One region of the Cupriavidus sp. GW822-FHT02D05 genome, then DNA from elsewhere that is predicted to be linked to it. Evidence: predicted binding sites of a transcription regulator. Region 1 holds the regulator's gene; each other region holds the start of a gene.
The links. Region 1 encodes sigma-54, which starts transcription at its own class of promoters, with help from an activator protein. Its sites were predicted from a motif close to TGGCANGNAANCTGCTTT; they were not measured.

Region 1 (4,904 bases):
AGCATAACATCAGGTGATGACGCCGTCATGACGGCGCCGTGCCAGAAAAAATGGCGAACCGAAGAGGTTCGCCATTTTTACACGTCCGCGCCGCAAGTGATGCCGGTAGCTTACTTGGACAAGCAGTCGCTCATGAAGGCCTTGCGCTCGTCGCCCTTCTTGCCGGTGGCCTGGGCGTTGCAGGTCTTCATCTTTTCCTGCTGGCTGTTCTTGGCGGGTGCGGCCGCGGGCTTATTGGACAGGCAATTGCTCATGAAGGCCTTGCGCTCATCGCCCTTCTTGCCGGTGGCCTGCGTGTTGCAAGCCTTCATCTTGTCCTGCTGGGAGTTAGGTGCCGCCGGTGCCGCCGGTGCCGCCGGTGCCGCGGGTGCAGCGGCCGGTGCATTCTGGGCGAAGGCGCCGGTGGCAAAAAGCGGGGCTACCAGCACGCACATCGCGATCAATTTTTTCATGCTTGCTCTCCTGGCTGTGGAAAACTTCATGGCTGCTGGCCTGTCGGCTCGGCAACTCGGGGCTGGGCCCAATGCCCATTACTGCACAAAACGGCCTATGCCCCAATCGCGTTGACCATCGAAGCGCGGCCGGATGTAAGCAATTGAAAACGGCCCCGTCGTGGTCGCATGGCGTGGGCCCGCCAAACCTAGAGTAGCCGGCCCTGACCCCGCGATGCGACATCGGCCTGCATCGCGGCGCGCTGGCGGTCCATGAAGTCGCGCAGCGTGTCGATGCCGCGCAGGCGCAGGATGGTGTTGCGCACGGCGGCCTCGACCAGCACGGCGAGATTTCGGCCGGCCGCCACCTGGATCTTGACCATGTGGATGGGCAGGCCGAGCACGTCGAGATACTGGGAGTCCAGCGGCAGGCGCTCGAATTCGCCATCGTTGCGGCGAACCAGTTGCACCACCAGCTTAAGCTTCATCTTGCGGCGTACCGCAGTCTCGCCAAAGATGGTCTTGATGTCGAGCAGGCCCAGGCCGCGCACTTCCAGCAGGTTCTGCAGCAGCGGCGGGCAGCGGCCCTCGATGAAGTCCGGCCCGAGGCGCACGAAATCGACGGCATCGTCCGCGACCAGCCCATGTCCGCGCGAGATCAGTTCCAGGCCGAGCTCGCTCTTGCCCAGGCCGGATTCGCCCATCACCAGCACACCCATGCCGAGGATGTCGAGGAATACGCCGTGCATGGTCACGCGCGGCGCGGAAATGCGCGACAGATAGAGGCGCAGGTGGTCGATCACCGCGGCCGAAGACACCGGCGTGGTGAACAGCGGTGTGGACGAGCGCGTGCAGCGCAGTTCCAGGTCGGGCGGCGGCTCCATGCCGTCGGCGATCACCAGGAACGGCGGCTCCAGCAGGATCAGCTCGCCCATCTGGCGCTTGCGCATCTCGTCATCGAGGCGCTGGTAATACGTGATTTCGGGCTTGCCCAGCACCTGGATCCGGTTCGGGTGGATCAGGTTCAAGTGGCCGACGAGATCGGCCGCGGACGTGGCTTCACGCGCGAACTCGACATCGAAGGCCCGGTCCGCACCCTCCAGTCCTGCTACCCAGGAGAGTTTGATATCGGCTGCGTTGTCGTCGAAGATCGACTGCGAGGTGACGCCAGTGAGTTCCATTCGGGTGCTTTCAGGGACGGGCTTTCAGTGCCGGATCAAGGGTGCCATTGCGTCAGCAACTGGTGCACGTCGTCGGGGGTGGGCAGGGTAGCCAGTCCTTCGCGCATCTCGCGGTCGGACAGCAACTGGGCGATCTCGGAGAGAATTTCCAGATGCTGCTGGGTGGCCTGTTCGGGCACCAGCAGGAAGATCAGCAGCGCGACCGGCTTGCCGTCGGGCGACTCGAAGGGGATCGGCTCGGCCAGGCGCATGAAGGCGGCCAGTGGCTGCTTCAGTCCCTTGATGCGGCCGTGGGGGATCGCAACCCCCGCGCCCAGGCCGGTGGACCCGAGCGACTCGCGGGCGAACAGGTTGTCGGTCACGGTCGCGCGCGCTACGCCATGGTTGTTCTCGAAGAGGAGCCCGGCCTGTTCGAACACGCGCTTCTTGCTGGTGACGCTGACGTCGAGGTTGATGTTGCCGGGTGGCAGCAATTTAGCCAAACGATTCATGTGGAATGCGCAGGGTTTTCTAGTAAGCAGGCCCGGGGCCAGGAGGCGTCCCACCGGGCGGAAAGAGGTAAAAAACCAAGGCCCGAGGTTTCCACCGGGTGTCCCCCCATGCCGGTGTCGGGCGTCTGGCCATTATAGAGCAGGCCCGCTTCCGCTTTGTGCATTGCAATAGCCGATGCGCTCAAGCGGTGCTGCATGCACCGGAATGGCTAGGCCGGTCAACCATGTATTGCACAGCATACACTGGTACATATGCGTTGCGGAATCCCCTGTGTGGCCCGATCGGGTAGGCTGCAACGAAAAAGCCGCGCTCTGGGCGCGGCTTGATTCCATTTTTCAAGGGACTGACACCGACGGCCCGGTATGTGGGCCGCCAGGCACGGTCATTGCTGCATCTGCGATGCGGCCATCTGATACTTGACCGCTTCACGGTCGTGGCTCTGCACGCGATCCTTGTGGCGAATCACCTGCCGGTCGAGCTTGTCGACCAGTGCGTCGATAGCGGCATACAGGTCTTCATGATGCGCTTCGACAAAGATGTCCTTGCCCTTGAGATGTAGATTGATTTCCGCGTACTGCCGCCGGTCCTTTTCTTTTGTATTGTCGACAGAGAGCAGCACACTTACGCCAATGACTTGATCGAAATGCCTGACGATACGCTCCAGTTTCGTTTCCACGTACTCACGCAGAGGGGGCGTGATGTCCAAGTGGTGTCCACTGATCTTGAAGTTCATAGCGTTTCTCCTTCTGAAAGAGCTGCATCAGGCAGGCGATGCAGCTCGGCTACAAAGTCTTACGGAGATTGACCGCGGGAATCTTGAGCGCTTCGCGGTATTTGGCAACGGTACGCCGTGCTACCACAAAGCCTTGCTCGCCGAGCAATTCGGCAATCCGGCTATCGGACAAGGGGTTCCTAGCGTCTTCGGCTCCTATCAATTGCTTGATCAACGCACGGATTGCCGTTGATGAGGCCGCGCCGCCGGTTTCTGTGGATACGTGAGAGCCAAAAAAATACTTCAGCTCGAAAGTCCCCATCGGCGTTGCCATGTATTTATTGGTAGTCACCCGAGAGATGGTGGACTCGTGTAAACCCAGTGTATCGGCAATCTCCCGCAAAACCAAGGGGCGCATCGCAATTTCACCGTGGGTGAAGAAGTTCTTTTGACGTTCGACAATGGCTTGTGCGACGCGCAATATCGTGTCGAACCTTTGCTGGATATTCTTGATCAACCAGCGTGCTTCCTGCAGCTTTTGCTGCAGTCCGGCCGCGCCTGCATCGCCTTTTGCACCGCGCAAAATCTGCGCGTACATGTCGTTGATGCGTAGCCGCGGCATCACATCCGGGTTGAGGTGGGCGATCCATCCGCCGCTCAATTTTCGAACAAAAACATCAGGCACCACGAAGTCCGCTTCTGGCCGGCTGTAGGCATGGCCGGGATAGGGCGCGAGCGAGCGGATCAGTTCATGTGCGGCCTTGAGTTCCGGTTCGTCCACTTGCAGCGCCTTTTTAAGGCGCGTGTAATCGCGCACCGCCAGCAGCTCGAGGTGGTTGGTGACGATGCTCAGCGCCAGTTCGCGCTGCGGATGCTTGAGCCTGCGCAATTGCAGCGCCAGGCACTCGGCGGCGTTGCGTGCCCCGACGCCCGGCGGATCGAAGCTCTGCAGCAGCGTGAGCACAGCCTGGATCTCGTCGACCTCGAACTCGAGCTCCTCCGGCAGCTCGCTGCAGATTTCCTCGAGCGTGGTGCTCAGGTAGCCGTCATCGTCCAGGGACTCGACCAGGAAGATAGCCAGCCCTTTGTCGCGCAGGGAAATCTTGAGCGGCGCCAGCTGTTCCATGAGGTGTTCACGCAGCGTGGGCTCGGCGTCGCGCAGCTGCATCGGGGTTTTTTCGTCGTCTTCGCCTTGCGGGCGGCGGGCGAAGTCGTCCAGGCTCCAGTCGCTGCCGTAATCCTCATTGCTGTCAGAGTAGCTGTCGTCGGCTTCGGGCGCGCCATCGGGGCGGTTCTCGCTGGTGCCCTGGCCATCGGCGGGCGCTGGCGCGGGCGCGCTCTGCAGGTTCACCGAGCCGTCCGAAGACACGCGCAACGGGCTGTCCAGCCAGTCGTTCTCACGCTCGAGCAAGGGGTTCTCGGTCAGCGCCTGTTCCACTTCCTGCTGCAGTTCAAGCGTGGACAGTTGCAGCAGCCGGATCGACTGCTGGAGTTGCGGCGTAAGCGCGAGATGCTGCGAGAGGCGGAGCTGTAGCGACGGTTTCATGCGACCTATTTTATGCCCAACTTCCGTACTGATGGAACGGAAATTGCTATCGCTGGTGTCGCTATGATCGTTTGAAGGATAAAAGGCGACACCGAAGCCGCCCGGGGGGCGATGCGCGGCAGGCGCCGCGCGCCCTTACATGCGGAAGTTCTCGCCCAGGTAGACCTTGCGCACCGACTCGTTGGCGATGATGTCCTCAGGCTGCCCGGACGCCAGCACCGCGCCTTCGCTGATGATGTAGGCGTGGTCGCAGATGCCTAGCGTCTCGCGCACGTTGTGGTCGGTGATCAGCACGCCGATATTGCGTGCCTTGAGGAAGCTGACGATGCGCTGGATTTCGCCAACCGCGATCGGGTCGACGCCGGCGAAGGGCTCGTCGAGCAGGATGAAGCGCGGCGCGGAGGCCAGCGCGCGGGCGATTTCCACGCGGCGGCGCTCGCCGCCGGACAGCGACAGCGCCGGGTTGTCGCGCAGGTGGGCAATCTGCAGGTCATCCAGCAGGGTGTCCAGCCGGCGCTCGATCTCGGCCTTGCCCAGGGGTT
Region 2 (4,904 bases), on a different contig from region 1:
CGGAAGGCGTCGCGCAGCTTCTTTTCCACCGCCGGATCCAGGCCGACGGGCGCGCCGATGCCATTGGGCGCTTCCACCACCACGTTGTAGCCCAGTTCCTTGAGCGTCGGCGTGTCCTTGAAGCGCGGCGTGCGCTGGTCGCCCCAGGTGGCCAGCAGGCGCAGCTTGCCGGCTTCCACGTGGGGCGCCCACGAGCTGGAATCGGCCAGCAGGTCCACTTGCCCGGCGAGCACGTCCTGCAAGGCCTGCGCGCCGCCCTTGTAGGCGATGGCATTGAAGCGCACACCGGCGGCCTGCGCGAATTCTTCCATGCCCACGTGGGTGGCGCCGCCGATGCCGGCATGCGCATAGGTGAGCTTGCCCGGATGCGCCTTGGCCTCGGCCACGACGTCCTTGAGCGACTTGAAGCGCGAGTTCGCCGGCACCGCGATGCCGAAGGTCTGGCCGGAGGTGCGCGCCAGGTAGGTCAGCTCGCTGCGCGGGTCCAACTGCAGCATGCCAAGCTGCGAGAAGCGCGTCACCGAGATCGGCACCTGGCCGATGGTGTAGCCGTCCGGCTTGGCGCGGGCCAGTGCCTTGGTGCCGATCATGCCCGATGCGCCGGCGCGGTTTTCCACCACGATGGATTGCTTGAGTACGCCGGACGCCACCTGGCACAGCGCGCGCATGGACTGGTCGGCGGTGCCGCCAACGGGCCACGGGCAGATGAAGGTGATGGGCCGGTCCGGATAGTCGGCGGCACGTGCGAGGCCCGGCAGCAACAGGCCGGCACTGCCAGCCGTCGCAGCCGTGGCGGCAGCGGCGCCGCTGATGAGCAGGCGGCGCCGCCCGTGGTTGATGCCGTGGGGTGCGGTCATGTGTCGTCCTCGCAGGGTGTCGTTATTGGAGTCATGGGCTGGTGGCAACGTCCACCGGTCAGGCTGGATTGTGGCAAAGCCATTCATAACAATCCAATCAATCATCGGAATGGCTTCATAACCTTAAAGTTAAGTAGAATCGTGGCATGCCCCAGATCGACCGCGCCCTGCGCTCCAATATCAAGCTACGCCACCTGCAACTGGTGGTGGCGCTGGACGAGTTCCGCCATCTCGGCCATACCGCCGAGTTCCTCTCCGTCAGCCAGCCAGCCGTCTCCAAGATGCTCACCGAGGTGGAGAAGACGCTAGGCCTGACGCTCTTCACGCGCTCCACCCGCGGCACCGAGCCCACGCTGGCGGGCGCGTCGCTGGTGCGTTTTGCCCGCTCGGTGCTGGCGCAATATGAGCGCACGCGCGACGAGATCGCCGCGGAGGCCAGCGGCGCCGCCGGGCGCACCCGGGTGGGATCGATGGGCGCGGCCCTGCCGGTGCTGCTGGCGCAAGCCATAGGCCTGCTCAAGCAGCGCTCGGCCCAGGCCACCGTGCTGGTGGAGGAGGGCGACCTGCCCCACCTGCTGCCCAAGCTGCGCATCAGCGAACTGGACCTGATCGTGGGGCGGCTGGAGCCTGGCTACGCCGCCCCGGACCTCATCACCGAGCCGCTCTATAACGAGCCGATGGTGGCGGTGGTGCGCAGCGGCCACGCGCTGGCAAGCAAGCGTGCACCGGGCTGGGCGGACCTGGCCGGCATGCCTTGCGTGGTGCCGCCGCCATGGGCCTCGCTACGGGTCAAGATCGAGCAGGAGTTCTACCGCTTTGGGTTGCAGCCACCAACCGACCTGATCGAGTCGTCGTCCTACCTTGGCATCACCACCTTCGTCTCCCAGCTAGATGCCGTGGGCTTCCTGGCCAGGTCGGTGGGGCAGCAGTTCGAGCGGGAAGGCCGCTTCCATATCCTGCCCATGGACATAGCGCTGGAGCTGCCGCCAGTGGGCGTGATCACGCTGCGCGAGGGGCGGCCCACGCCCAGCAGCATCCAGCTGGTCGAATGCCTGCGGGCAGCGGCCGGGCAATTGGCCGCGCCGCCGGCCGGTGCGAAGAGGCCGGCGCGCGCGCCGCGGCGCACGAAATAGCCAGCCCGCCGCGATCAGCGCGGCCTGGCCAGCAGGTACTTCGCCAGCGCGTGAAACGCCGGGATAAACCAAGCGCTAGCGGAGCCGGCCCACGACGCACCACATTGCGGCTCGGTCGTTCCCACAGGCACTGTTTAGGTCCACGCAAGCCGCCCCATGGTGCGGCTTGCGCGGGTGCCCTGCATGCGTATTCGGCCCGCGAAGGCGCCCTGGTGACCAATCTCCCTGATATGTAAGAGGAACACATTTGAATACATTTTCCTTCTTACATGGCATGTCTCCTGCTTTGTTGGTCTGCAACGCCCTCATGTATACAACCTGGGATACAAGCGATGACCAGCAAGACGCCTCTGCGCCGATCCGCCGCCAGGCTTGGCAGTTGCCGAACGCTGCCTGACTGGCAACAGCTCTACAAGACGCGAGGCGCCTCGCCCGCGGACGCGCTGGCGCCGTTCCTGGACCTGGACGCAGCGGACCCGGCCTGGATCGCGCGGCTGGATGCGGCGCGGCTGCAGTCCCAGCTAGCTGCGCTGGCCGCGCGCGTTGAAGAAGCGGGCGGCAAGCTCGATGCGTTTCCCCTCTACGGCGTGCCGTTCGTGGTGAAAGACAACATCGACGTGGCAGGGTGGCCCACCACGGCGGCGTGTCCCGCGTTTGCGTATGTGGCCGAGCGCGATGCCGGCGCGGTGGCGCGGCTGCGCGCGGCCGGGGCCATTGTGGTGGCCAAGGCTAACCTGGATCAGTTCGCCACGGGCCTGGTGGGCGTGCGTTCGCCTTACGGCGCGGTGCCCAACACCTTCGATGCGGCATATGTCAGCGGTGGCTCCAGTTCGGGCTCGGCGTCTTCGGTGGCGCGCGGCTGGGTGCCGTTCTCACTCGGGACCGATACGGCGGGCTCGGGGCGCATTCCCGCGGCATTCAACAATATCGTGGGCCTCAAGCCGACCCGGGGCTGGCTCTCCAGCGCCGGCGTGGTGCCGGCCTGCCGCACGCTGGACTGCGTCTGCGTGTTTGCGCTGACGGTCGACGATGCCGCGCTGGTGGCGGAGATCGCCGGCGGCTTCGACCACGACGATCCTTACTCGCGCACCTATCCGCAGAGCGCGCCTGCCGCGCTGGCGCCATCGCCCGTGCTGGGCATTCCCGATGCGCCGGCATTCTTTGGCGATACGCAGGCGCAGGCCAGTTTCGAGCAAGCGCTGACGGACTTGCAGGCCATGGGCGCCAAGCTGGTGCCGATTGATTTTTCGCCATTCGCCGAGTTGGCCGCACTGCTCTACCAGGGGCCATGGGTGGCCGAACGCTTCCTGGCGGTGAGCCAGCTTCACGCCAGCCAGCCGGAAGCCATCGATCCGGTCGTTCGCGTGATCGTGGAGGAAGCGGGCCGCTATAGCGCGATGGACGCGTTCAGCGCCGAGTACCGGCGCGCGGCGCTGACCCGCGCTATCCACCTGGCGCTGGCAACGGTCGATGCGCTGGTGGTGCCGAGCGCGCCGTCGATCTATACGCTGGCCGCGGTGCAGGACGATCCGATCCGCCTGAACGCGCGGCTTGGCACCTATACCAACTTCGCCAACCTGGCTGACCTGTCGGCGCTGGCGCTGCCGGCCGGTGCGCGCGAGGACGGCCTGCCTGCCGGCATCACGCTGATTGCCCCGGCCTGGGCGGACCGCGCGTTGGCCCGCTTTGGCCGGCAGTGGCAGACGGCGCAAGCGTTGCCGCTGGGCGCCACCGGGCGGGCTTGTCCCGTTGGTGCGCAGCGCGCGACGCCGGTCACGCCGGGATCGGTGCGGCTGGCCGTGGTCGGCGCCCACCTTAGCGGCATGCCGCTTAACCATCAACTGCTCACGCGCCACGCGGCCTTTGTGGAGGCTTGCAACACGGCGCCGTGCTACCGGCTTTATGCGCTGGCGGACACGATCCCGCCCAAGCCCGGGCTGGTGCATATCGGCACAGGGCAGGGCGCGCCGATCGAAGTCGAGCTCTGGGATGTGCCACTGGCCAGCTTTGGCGCCTTCGTCGCGGAGATTCCCGCGCCCCTTGGCATCGGCAAGCTGCTGCTGGAAGACGGCCGGCAAGTTACCGGGTTCATCTGCGAACCCCGAGGCCTGGAAGGCGCCAGCGATATCACGGCATTTGGCGGCTGGCGCGCCTATCTCGCCAGCGCGGACGCCAACGCAACCTGACCCGGGAGCGCCGATGTTCCACACCGTACTGATCGCCAATCGTGGCGAGATCGCCGTGCGGGCCATTCGCACCCTGCGTGCGCTAGGTATCAAGAGCGTGGCCGTGTATTCGGATGCCGATCGCAATGCCGCGCATGCCCGGCTGGCCGATTTGGCCGTGCCGCTGGGTGGCGAGCGTGCGGCGGATAGCTACCTGGTGGCCGAGCGCGTGCTGCAAGCCGCGTTGGATACCGGCGCCCAAGCCGTTTTCCCCGGCTACGGCTTTCTGTCGGAGAGCGCGGCGTTTGCCGAGGCCTGCGAGGCGGCGGGCCTGGTGTTCATTGGCCCGACGCCGCACCAGCTCCGCGAGTTCGGGCTCAAGCACCGGGCGCGCGAGCTGGCCGCCGAAGCGGGGATACCGATGACGCCCGGCACCGGCCTGCTCTCCAGCGTGGAGCAAGCCCTGCGGGAGGCCGCGCGCATCGGCTATCCCGTCATGCTCAAGAGCACGGCCGGCGGGGGCGGTATCGGCCTGTCGCGCTGCGCTGATGACGCCGAGCTGAGCGCGGCCTTTGACAGCGTGCAGCGGCTGGGCGAGCAATTCTTCAAGGATGGCGGCGTCTTTATCGAGCGCTGCCTGGACCGCGCGCGGCATATCGAGGTGCAGATCTTTGGAGATGGCGCGGGCCGCGTGGTGGCGCTGGGCGAGCGGGATTGCTCCACGCAGCGCCGCAACCAGAAGGTGGTGG
Region 3 (4,904 bases), on a different contig from region 1:
AGCCCCACATGCAACACACCCGTGCGCGAGCCGGACAGCACGATCCCGCTCACCAACAGCACCGCCGCCGCCAGCCAGGCCGGCACCCGCAACCACCCGCGCGCCGCCAGCCAGACAGCCGCCGCCAGCGCGATACCTTGCACCGTAGCCTGGTGGTTCGGCTGGTTCAGGTTGCCCCACAGACGGCGGTTATCGTCGTAAAAGTAAGTGGACACCATCCCCAGCGTGTCCGGCTCCAGGCCAAACACCTGCACCCATTGCGCCAGCGTGCCCAGCAGCCCGGCCACCAGCCAGGCGATGGCCAACACATCCACCATCGCCTGCCGCTCCACGGACGACGCGGCACGGCCCTGGCGCCACGCAGCCCACATCACCGCGGCGCCCAGCGCCAGCGAGAGCTCAGTCAGCAACCGGCTGCCCGACACATCAGCCATGCCGGTCAGCGTCTGCGTGATGCCGGTGGCGATCAGCCAGAGGGGAAAGAGGACGATCCAGGGGAACTGGGCGGGAGCGGCCTGGTAGGCCGTGCTCCTGCCTTGCCGCTGTGCCAAGGCGCCCAGCACGATGACGGCGAGCGCAAACAGCAATGCCGAAGTCCATTCGCCATAGAACGTGGCAAGCGGAAGCGTGTGCCGGGAGACCAGCAGCGGTAGCGTGACCGCTACGGCGAGGAAGCTGAGAGGGATGGCTGACCGGGAGGGCAGCATGCGGGGTGCCTTGTTATGCCTTGTGGGCAGAAGGCGGATGATAGCTTGGGGAGTGGGGAAAAAAAAAGCGCCCGAAGGCGCTTTTTCTGAATTTGCCGTTCGGTTAAATCCCGGTCTGTCCCTTAGTACAACCAGCGGCCGTAGCTGAAGCCCAGGTCACGGCGGAAGCAGTGATGGAAGGCGTAAACGTTACTACGCAGCCGCCAACTTGAGCCGAGCCAGTAAGCGTGATCACCCCCGCAGCGTATGCCACGGGAGTAGCTGCTGCCTCATACTTGGGAGCAGGCAGCGCAGTGAAGCCGACTCCAGTATTAGCAGCGCTCAGCGCAGCAAACGAGTCGCACGGTGCGCCGATCACCGCTGCGGGAGCCATTGCATTTTGCTGAACGCACTCTGCAATAGCCTGCTTCATCCCTGCAATTGACGTAACATTTTCAGTCCAGCGAGCACGAGTCACATAATCCTGATACTGCGGAATAGCAATCGCCGCCAAGATACCGATAATCGCAACCACGATCATCAGTTCGATCAGCGTGAAGCCCTTCTGGACTCGGCGGCCCAGTTTTTTCATTTGTTGCACCCGTTGTTGCATGATTGACCCCTCGAAGGAATTTTGGATACAAATCGAAACATCTTGTTTCATGTGATGCTGTACGTTCTTAGCACTTAGCGTGCCAGCGCCGCCAAGTCTTGATGTCTCGTCGGCGAGTGACAATTTTCGCCACTTCAGGCCCTTCCGGGTGTTGATCCCGCGCAAATTTTGTCACTAAGTATGACGCGGCGGGTCAGTAAGCCTACGTTTTGGCTTAAGTCAGTCTGAAACCACACTGAAATCACCGCCGAATCCGCTAAGTGGCCTGCGCTACGGCCCAAAAACAAAACGGGCGGCTCCCGGGCCACCCGTCTGTCCGGCAGTGCCCCAACGAACGGGGCACCACCTCATCTACAAACCCGTCCCAGGACGGGTCACAGCCCATCAGGCCGTCTGTGGCGCTCGCCTGCTCAGCAGCTTGCCAACCACCACCACCAGCGCGGCGCCGATCACGCCGAACACCAGGTGGGCATGCGGCACGTGCATCTCGAACCATGCTGCGTCCACCGGGTCGCTGACCAGCATTTCACCGGCCAGGTAGCCCAGCAGCGCGGCGCCCAGCACGATGATGATGGGGAAGCGGTCCATGACCTTGAGCAGGATGGTGCTGCCGAACACGATCAGGGGGATCGACAGGCCCAGGCCCAGGATCAGCAGCATCAGCTGGCTGCCTTCCGGCCCCTTCTGCGCTGCGGCGGCCACGGCCACCACGTTGTCGAGCGACATCACCAGGTCGGCGATCAGGATGGTGCGGATCGCGGCCCAGATGTTGTCCTTGGCCGAGTGGCCTTCTTCGTCGTCATCGCCGGTGAGCAGTTGCACGCCGATGTAGACCAGCAGGATGGCGCCGACGATCTTCAGGTACGGCAGGCTCAGCAGCTTGACCGCGGCAACCGTGAGCACCACCCGCATGATGATGGCGGCGGCGCTGCCCCAGAAGATGGCCTTCTTCTGCTGGGCGGGCGGGAGGTTGCGGGAGGCCAGCGCGATCACCACGGCGTTGTCGCCGGATAGCACGATGTTGGTCAGGATGATGGATCCCAACGCAATCCAGAAAGCGGTGGAGGACAGCAGTTCCACGGTAAAGCTCCTCGAGTTTCTTAAATTATGATTCGAACGCCACATTGCGTCACCAACAACTGTGCCGCATGCGGAATTTCGGATGTCTGAGTCTTCAGACATGAAGATTTACCGTATCAAGCTTTCGATTCGGTTTCAATCGGCATGTCGCGCACCTTGGGAGATACCCTAGGTAACGGTACTCCAGAATGACATGCCCCCGCACGGAGGCGGGGGCATGGAGAGCCGGTGTGCGGTCGCAGTCACGCGAGCGCTCCGGCTCCGGCAAGCTTTCCCGCCCGGAGGCGGGAGGCTGCAGACCGGTATTTACAGGATCGACTTGAGCAGGCGAGCCATTTCCGACGGGTTCTTGGTGACCTTGATACCGCAGGCTTCCATGATTTCCAGCTTGGCTTGCGCCGTGTCGGCACCGCCCGAGATCAGCGCGCCGGCGTGGCCCATGCGCTTGCCCGGAGGCGCGGTCACGCCAGCGATGAAGCCAACCACCGGCTTCTTCATGTTTTCCTTGATCCAGTAAGCCGCGTTGGCTTCGTCCGGACCACCGATTTCGCCGATCATGACCACGGCGTCCGTTTCGGGATCGTCGTTGAACATCTTCATGATGTCGATGTGCTTCAGGCCGTTGATGGGGTCGCCACCAATGCCGACTGCCGACGACTGGCCCATGCCCAGCGCGGTCAGCTGACCGACTGCTTCATAGGTCAGCGTGCCCGAGCGCGACACCACGCCGATGCGGCCCTTGCGGTGGATGTGGCCCGGCATGATGCCGATCTTGATTTCGTCAGGCGTGATCAGGCCCGGGCAGTTCGGTCCCAGCAACAGGGTCTTCTTGTTGCCCTTGGCCATCTTGTCCTTGAGCTCCATCATGTCGCGCACGGGGATGCCTTCGGTGATGCAGACCACCAGGTCCAGGTCAGCGTCAACGGCTTCCCAGATGGCGGCAGCGGCGCCTGCGGGCGGCACGTAGATCACGGACACGGTGGCGCCGGTCGATGCCTTGGCATCCTTGACGCTTGCGTAGATGGGAATGCCTTCGAAGTCTTCGCCCGCTTTCTTCGGGTTCACGCCGGCAACGAAGCAGTTCTTGCCGTTGGCATAGTCGCGGCAGCCACGGGTGTGGAACTGGCCGGTCTTGCCGGTGATGCCCTGGGTGATGACCTTGGTGTCTTTATTAATCAGAATCGACATGCTGTAATCCTTTGCTTGGCTCAAAGCAGCGCGCGAAGGCCTGGCCCCGGCGCGCTGCTGGCGTTCGTGTTCGCGTCTGGCTTACTTGCCCGCGGCAGCAGCCACGACCTTCTGGGCAGCTTCTTCCATGGTATCGGCGGCGATGATGGGCAGGCCCGAGTCGGCCAGCATCTTCTTGCCGATCTCTTCGTTGGTGCCCTTCATGCGCACGACCAGCGGCACGGACAGCGACACGGCCTTGGATGCAGCGATCACGCCTTCGGCGATCACGTCGCAACGCATGATGCCGCCGAAGATGTTGACCAGGATGGCCTTCAGGTTCGGGTTCTTCAGCATCAGCTTGAAGGCTTCGGTCACCTTCTCGGTGGTGGCACCGCCGCCCACGTCCAGGAAGTTGGCCGGCTCGCCGCCGAACAGCTTGATGGTGTCCATGGTGGCCATGGCCAGGCCAGCGCCGTTCACCAGGCAGCCGATGTTGCCGTCCAGCGAGATGTAGGCCAGGTCGAACTTCGACGCTTCGATTTCAGCCGGATCTTCTTCGTCCAGGTCGCGGTAAGCGACGATTTCCGGGTGGCGGAACAGGGCGTTGGAGTCGAAGTTGAACTTGGCGTCGAGCGCGATCACCTTGCCGTCGCCGGTCAGGATCAGCGGGTTGATTTCAGCCAGCGAGGCGTCGGTGTCCCAGAATGCCTTGTACAGGCCTTGCAGGGCCTGGCGGGCTTGCGCCACGCTTGCGTCGGGCACGCCGATCTTGCGAGCGATGTCGTCAGCGTCCGCGTCGAGCAGGCCGGCCGACGGATCGATGATCAGCGTGTGGATCTTTTCCGGACTGTGGGCAGCGACTTCTTCGATGTCCATGCCGCCTTCGCTGGAGGCCATCAGGGCGACCTTTTGCGAAACGCGGTCAACCACCAGGCTGACGTACAGTTCCTTCTTGATGTCAGCGCCTTCTTCGATCAGCAGGCGGTTGACCTTCTTGCCTTCCGGGCCGGTCTGGTGCGTGACCAGGGTCATGCCGAGGATGTTGGTGGCGTAGGTCTTGACCTCGTCGATGCTCTTGGCCACCTTCACGCCGCCGCCCTTGCCGCGGCCGCCCGCGTGGATCTGCGCCTTGACGACCCATACCGGGCCGCCCAGTTGTTCAGCAGCCTTCAGGGCCTCTTCGACCGAGAACGCGGGGATGCCGCGCGGAACCGGCACATTGTATTTGCGCAGGATTTCCTTGCCTTGGTACTCATGGATATTCATGCGTGTTTCCTTTCGGGTAGGCGTAAAAGTGTGGAGATGGAATCTCGGCGGACTGCAGGCCGGCCTGGCTTAGCCAGAAGTGCCGGTTG
Region 4 (4,904 bases), on a different contig from region 1:
CCGGCGCCAGCGGGTTGCCAGTACCCGTGCCGCTCGGGTTGTAGGCCACGCCGCCAAGCGCGGCCACCGTGCTGCCCGCGCCAGCGACGATGCCGCCCACGCCCGACACCACCGGCGTGTTGGTCTGCTTGATTGTGTTGCCCGCCGTGGCCAGGCCGCCGCCAAGCGTCGCCAGGAGATTGTTGACCGGAGCTCCCAGGCCGGTTGCCGCCCCGAGCGTCTGCGTGGTGCTGGTGAGTTGCGAGGTGAGCGGCACGATGAGCCTGCTGACGCCGCCGGTGAGCTGCTCCACGGGGCCGGTCGAGAGGGCCGCGCCGAGCTGGGCGCCCGCGCCATTGACCGCGGTGCCGACTTGCGAAACCAGTGAGCCCACCGGTGTGGTGACGGCTGCCAGGGGCGACAGCGGACCGCTGCCCAGGCCGCTGACGAGCGAGCCGGCGTTGGTCACGGCATTGCCCACCTGACTGACTACGCCGCCGGTGCTTGCCACCGTGGTGCCGAGCGGGTTGGTGGCATTAGGGATGTTGCCCAGGCCGTTTTGCACGCCGTTGCCCAGGGTGCTGACCGCGGCGCCGAGCGAACCGACCACGCCACCCAGGCCATCCTTGGATTGGGTCGAGAGAATCGGCAGGTTGGTGTTCTTGATCTGCGTGCCGAGGTCGCTCACAGCGTTGCCGGCGGAGGTCACGACGCCACCCGCCTGATCGACGATCTTGCTGGTCGGCGTCAGCGCGGCCGTGTTGCCACCGTTATTGCCACCGTTGTTTCCGCCATTGTTGCCGCCGTTGTTCCCACCGTTATTGCCGCCGTTGCTGCCACCGCCCGTGCTGGCGTTGGTGCCGCTGCCGCCGGCGGTGCCTGCGCTGGTACCGCCGCCATTGCCGGTGCCCGCACCACTGCCGGTATCCATGGACGTTGTGCCACCACCACTTGCGCAACCGCCAAGTGCCAACAGCGAGCCGAGCAGTGCCGTGATGAGGATCTGTTGAGTACGCATGACCTTTTCCCTTTTTTCTTCCCGTCGTGAAATCACGGAGCGCGTGGCGCCTGCCGTGGTGTCACTCCATAGCGCAAAGGGTGTGCCAGTGCGTGCCAGCATGCCGCCGGCTCGTGCGCGGACGCCGGATAAAAACGCGCCAAGCCTTGCCGCGCTTGGGTTTGAAGAGGATGAGACATAGCCGGTAAAGGACCAGACATGAGCGCGCTGTGCGGTGTTTCAGTGTTACGCGTTACGTAACGCCGCGGCGCCGATACGGAACAACGCGGACTTGTTCCCTGCGCCGCTGCCGCATGCCACCGTGTCGGCAACGTGTGGGCAGGCGGTGCGTGCGCAGTTGCGCATCGGGAACATCGAGGGGGGAACATGTTACGTAGCACGTAACACGCCGCGCGGCTTGGGGGCGCCTTGCTGTGCAACGTGACGCGTGACTGGCCCATGTTCGCCATCCCGCGTCAATCAACGGTTTGCGCGGCGGCGCCAGCGGTGATGGCCTGCCTTGCCGACAGCGTGCCATGCAGCTGGCACGCAGCTTGCGGTATTGACTCCCGACAAGCGCGGCGCACAGCGCGGCGCGGAGCAAACGCCTTCGTCGTATTGCGGTATTGCGTTCCGCGCTCAAGGCTTCGCATGCATCGTCCAAGAGCCAATTCGATTGCAGTTCCAAAGGAGAACCTTCCGCGAGGAAGACCAGGAGATCCCATGAAAGCGCATTTCGCCCCGATGTCATCCATGACCCTCGCCTGTGCCGCCGCACTGTTGCTGCTGGCAGGTTGCTCCTCCGGCGGATCCGGCAGCGGCGTGAGCCCCAGCGCCGTCACGCCAACCACGCCCCCTCCGAATACACCGGCTGCGACGCCCGACACCACGCCCACCGCCAAGGTCACTGAAGGCGTGGGCAATACGGTGGTGGCAGCGGGCAATGCGGTGAGCGATATCGGCAAGCAGATCCAGGCTGCGCAAGTGCCGCTGCTGCCTGACGCCACGCGCAACGCGCTCGGCGGCGTAGTGGTAAATGCGGGGAACACGGTTGGCACGCTAGGCGTGGGTGTGCGCGACGGCCTTGGCAAGATGGGTGCAGTCACCGATCCGCTTGGCATCACCGTGTCCAGCACGGGCAACGTGGTGCAGAAAGCCGGCGTCACGGTATCGAGCGCGGGCGATCTCGTGAGCAGCCTCGGCACCGGGCAACTGGCGCCGCTAGGCGCGGTGACCACACCCGTGGGCGGCCTGGTCAATCAGGTTGGCGGCGCGGTGACGATGGCCGGTGGCAAGCTCGGCGAGGCGCTCTCGACCGGCCCCGTGGCGCAAGTCACCGGCAGCGTGAGCAAGGTGATCGTGCCGCTGACCACGCAGGTTACCACCGCTACGCAAACGGTTGGCGGAGCCACCGGCCTTGGCGCGCCGCTGGACAAGCTGCTGGCAACCCTTGGCAACTCCGTGGCCAGCGGCGGCAGCCTGCTGACCAATACCCAGGCCCCATTGGTCTCCAGCCTCGGCGGTGTCGTGACCGAGGCCGGCAAGACCGTCGCCGGGGCCGGCGTGCTGGTGCACGGCAACGGCACCGGCGGCAATCCGCTCGGCGGGTTGCTCGGCAACCTGCCTCTTGGCGGCATCGCGGGCGGTTCCAGCTCGGGCACGGGCGCAGGCGCGGCAGGCATGCTGGCTCCCGTGACAGGCTTGCTGGGGGGCGTGACGGGTGGTGCTGCCGCGGGCACTGGCACTGCCGGCGCGCTGGGACCTTTGGCCGGTTTGCTGGCGCCTGTGACGGGCGTGCTGAGCGGCGCGCGCAACGCTGCAGCGGGTGCGGCTACGACGACATCGAGCACGCCGAACACGCCGGGGCTGACCAATCTGCTCGGTGGCCTGGCTCGTTAATTGTTGATCTGAATACGTCGAATACGTCGATACGTCTTTACGGTGCGCAGTTGTCCTTACCCCGCGGCTGCGCATCCTTTTACATCACACCGCGCCAAATGGCTCACCCGAACGGGTGTGGTATTTGACGCGAGTAGAACTTTTGCTCTTTAAAAAACACTGTTTTCAAACGGACGTCAGCCATTATGCTGAGACAACTATAACTCCAAGGGGGGGTATGGTTGATACATGGCTTTGATCTATAAATTGTTCACCAGCGTTACCGCTCGGTACTAACCTGGCCACAAGAGCGAGGCGGTATCGGAGGGGTAAGCGGACGCTGCGTGATGACATAAATTAAAATCGGAGTGACATCATGAAAAACGCTTTGGCACGCTTTCTTCGGGACGAACAAGGGGCAACCGCAATCGAGTACGGGTTGATTGCGGGACTCATTGCTCTGGCTCTTATCGGCACGGTCACCCAACTAGGCACTGACGTCAGTGCTCTGTTCACTCGCTTGAGCAGCAAGGTTACGGCCATTCTTCCCGCATCCGGTGGCTAAGTGTTAGCCCTAATTGCCGCGTTATTCTGCGCGGCAGTCATCTGGACCGATTTCGCTTATCGCAAAGTACCAAATGCCGTGCTGGTTGCCACGATTGTGGCAATGAGCCTGGCGCTTGCGTTCGGGCCGCCTCCTGAGCCTGGGGTGGCTTCCCGGCTGCTCGGCTTTCTGGCGGGCCTGCTGGTCATGTTGCCGGTTTATGCACTCGGCCGCATGGGCGCGGGCGACATCAAGTTCTTCGCCGTCACAGGCTTGTTCACTGGCCCCATGGGGCTGGTGACGGTATGGGTCGTCGGCAGCCTGCTGGCGCTTGCGCATGCCTTGCTGGTGCGCATGCAAGCTGGCGCGGTCTGGGCTGTATGGCGAGACCATTTCACAAGCTTGTTGCAGCGAGGCGGCGGCATGAGCGTCCCCGGTGCGGTGCGCCATACAGCGGAGGAGCGCGGCATTCCGTACGCCGCGTACCTTGCGATCGGTTTGTTGGTCTGGATGATTTTGGGAAGGTAGCTGCCGCGCGGGCGAGGGGCTGTTAGCCAACCGCCTGTCGCCCGCGCCACCGGTCGGCGCAAAAAGTAAAAGATAACCGGGTGAAGTATGCCATTGCGGGGAAACCATGCCGTGCGGACGCGCTCGTCCGGAACGGCTGCGCTTGAATTTGCCATCGTGCTGCCGGTTCTTCTGGCTGTCGTGATCGGCATTGTCTATTTCGGCATCGTGCTGGCCCTGCAGCAGACACTGACGCTTGCTGCGGAAGAAGGTGCCCGTGCAGCCCTGCGTTACCCCAGTGGGGCATCGGCCAATAACGCGGCTGCCACGCAAGCCTTGCGGGTGAGCGCGGCTTCGACGACGGCTTTGGCTGTGCTGCCTGCCTCAATCAGCAGCGTCATTCCCACCGCCAATATTGCGCAAGTTGTCTCCTGCGCCAATCCAAGCGGCTCGGTATGCGTGACGGTAACGCTGAACCTTCCCTCAAGCGCGATCTTGCCGGTCATACCCGGGGTACCGATTCCCACAACGCTGACTGGCAGCGCGACGGTGCAACTGGCACCTGACACATGAGGATCTGCCCACGCCACGAGCGGATGCCGTTTGTCGACATGTGCCTAAGCCAGATTCCATTTATCCAAACCAGAGAGTTCGCATGACCAGCAAACAGATCCGCGTGCTTGCCATCGCGCTGCTCGTCCTTGCCGCGTTGCTGGCGTTGCTCGCGTGGCGCGTGGCGCGTACGCCGGCCAAACCAGCGGAGCCCGTAATGGCAAGCATGCAGTCGTATCCGGTGGTGATCACAGTGAAGCCGATCGAAGCCGGCAAGCCGGTCCCCGTCGACGCGCTCAAGGTAGAGCAATTGCCCATCAATCCGGCGGGGGCTTACACCGAAGTGGCCCGCGTGGCAGGCCAGGTGCCGCTGGTTGGCATCGGCGCGAACGTGCCGGTACTGGAAAGCCAGCTGCTGGCGGGCCTTGCCACTCAGGTGAAAGAGGG

Region 2: a site for sigma-54 is predicted at 2,261-2,278, ahead of atzF (allophanate hydrolase). Genes of this name have one in related genera too.
Region 3: a site for sigma-54 is predicted at 1,367-1,384, ahead of AC1RQK_RS36230 (pilin). Genes of this name have one in related genera too.
Region 4: a site for sigma-54 is predicted at 1,520-1,537, ahead of AC1RQK_RS14880 (collagen-like triple helix repeat-containing protein). Genes of this name have one in related genera too.

Annotation. Positions count from the first base shown of each region.
Region 1 is NZ_JBXAOE010000013.1:179,699-184,602, forward strand. It holds gene AC1RQK_RS19075 (PsiF family protein) at 111-452, opposite strand; gene hprK (HPr(Ser) kinase/phosphatase) at 641-1,612, opposite strand; gene ptsN (PTS IIA-like nitrogen regulatory protein PtsN) at 1,648-2,103, opposite strand; gene hpf (ribosome hibernation-promoting factor, HPF/YfiA family) at 2,487-2,837, opposite strand; gene AC1RQK_RS19095 (RNA polymerase factor sigma-54) at 2,887-4,362, opposite strand; gene lptB (LPS export ABC transporter ATP-binding protein) at 4,498-4,904, opposite strand, start outside.
Region 2 is NZ_JBXAOE010000017.1:105,345-110,248, forward strand. It holds gene AC1RQK_RS22735 (tripartite tricarboxylate transporter substrate binding protein) at 1-857, opposite strand, end outside; gene AC1RQK_RS22740 (LysR substrate-binding domain-containing protein) at 1,004-1,990, shown strand; gene atzF (allophanate hydrolase) at 2,323-4,176, shown strand; gene uca (urea carboxylase) at 4,190-4,904, shown strand, end outside.
Region 3 is NZ_JBXAOE010000042.1:3,890-8,793, reverse strand. It holds gene AC1RQK_RS36235 (PglL family O-oligosaccharyltransferase) at 1-707, opposite strand, end outside; gene AC1RQK_RS36230 (pilin) at 811-1,278, opposite strand; gene AC1RQK_RS36225 (TerC family protein) at 1,684-2,379, opposite strand; gene sucD (succinate--CoA ligase subunit alpha) at 2,686-3,567, opposite strand; gene sucC (ADP-forming succinate--CoA ligase subunit beta) at 3,649-4,815, opposite strand; gene AC1RQK_RS36210 (DUF2889 domain-containing protein) at 4,885-4,904, opposite strand, start outside.
Region 4 is NZ_JBXAOE010000010.1:34,366-39,269, forward strand. It holds gene AC1RQK_RS14875 (collagen-like triple helix repeat-containing protein) at 1-997, opposite strand, end outside; gene AC1RQK_RS14880 (collagen-like triple helix repeat-containing protein) at 1,700-2,875, shown strand; gene AC1RQK_RS14885 (Flp family type IVb pilin) at 3,231-3,419, shown strand; gene AC1RQK_RS14890 (A24 family peptidase) at 3,420-3,926, shown strand; gene AC1RQK_RS14895 (TadE/TadG family type IV pilus assembly protein) at 4,014-4,478, shown strand; gene cpaB (Flp pilus assembly protein CpaB) at 4,561-4,904, shown strand, end outside.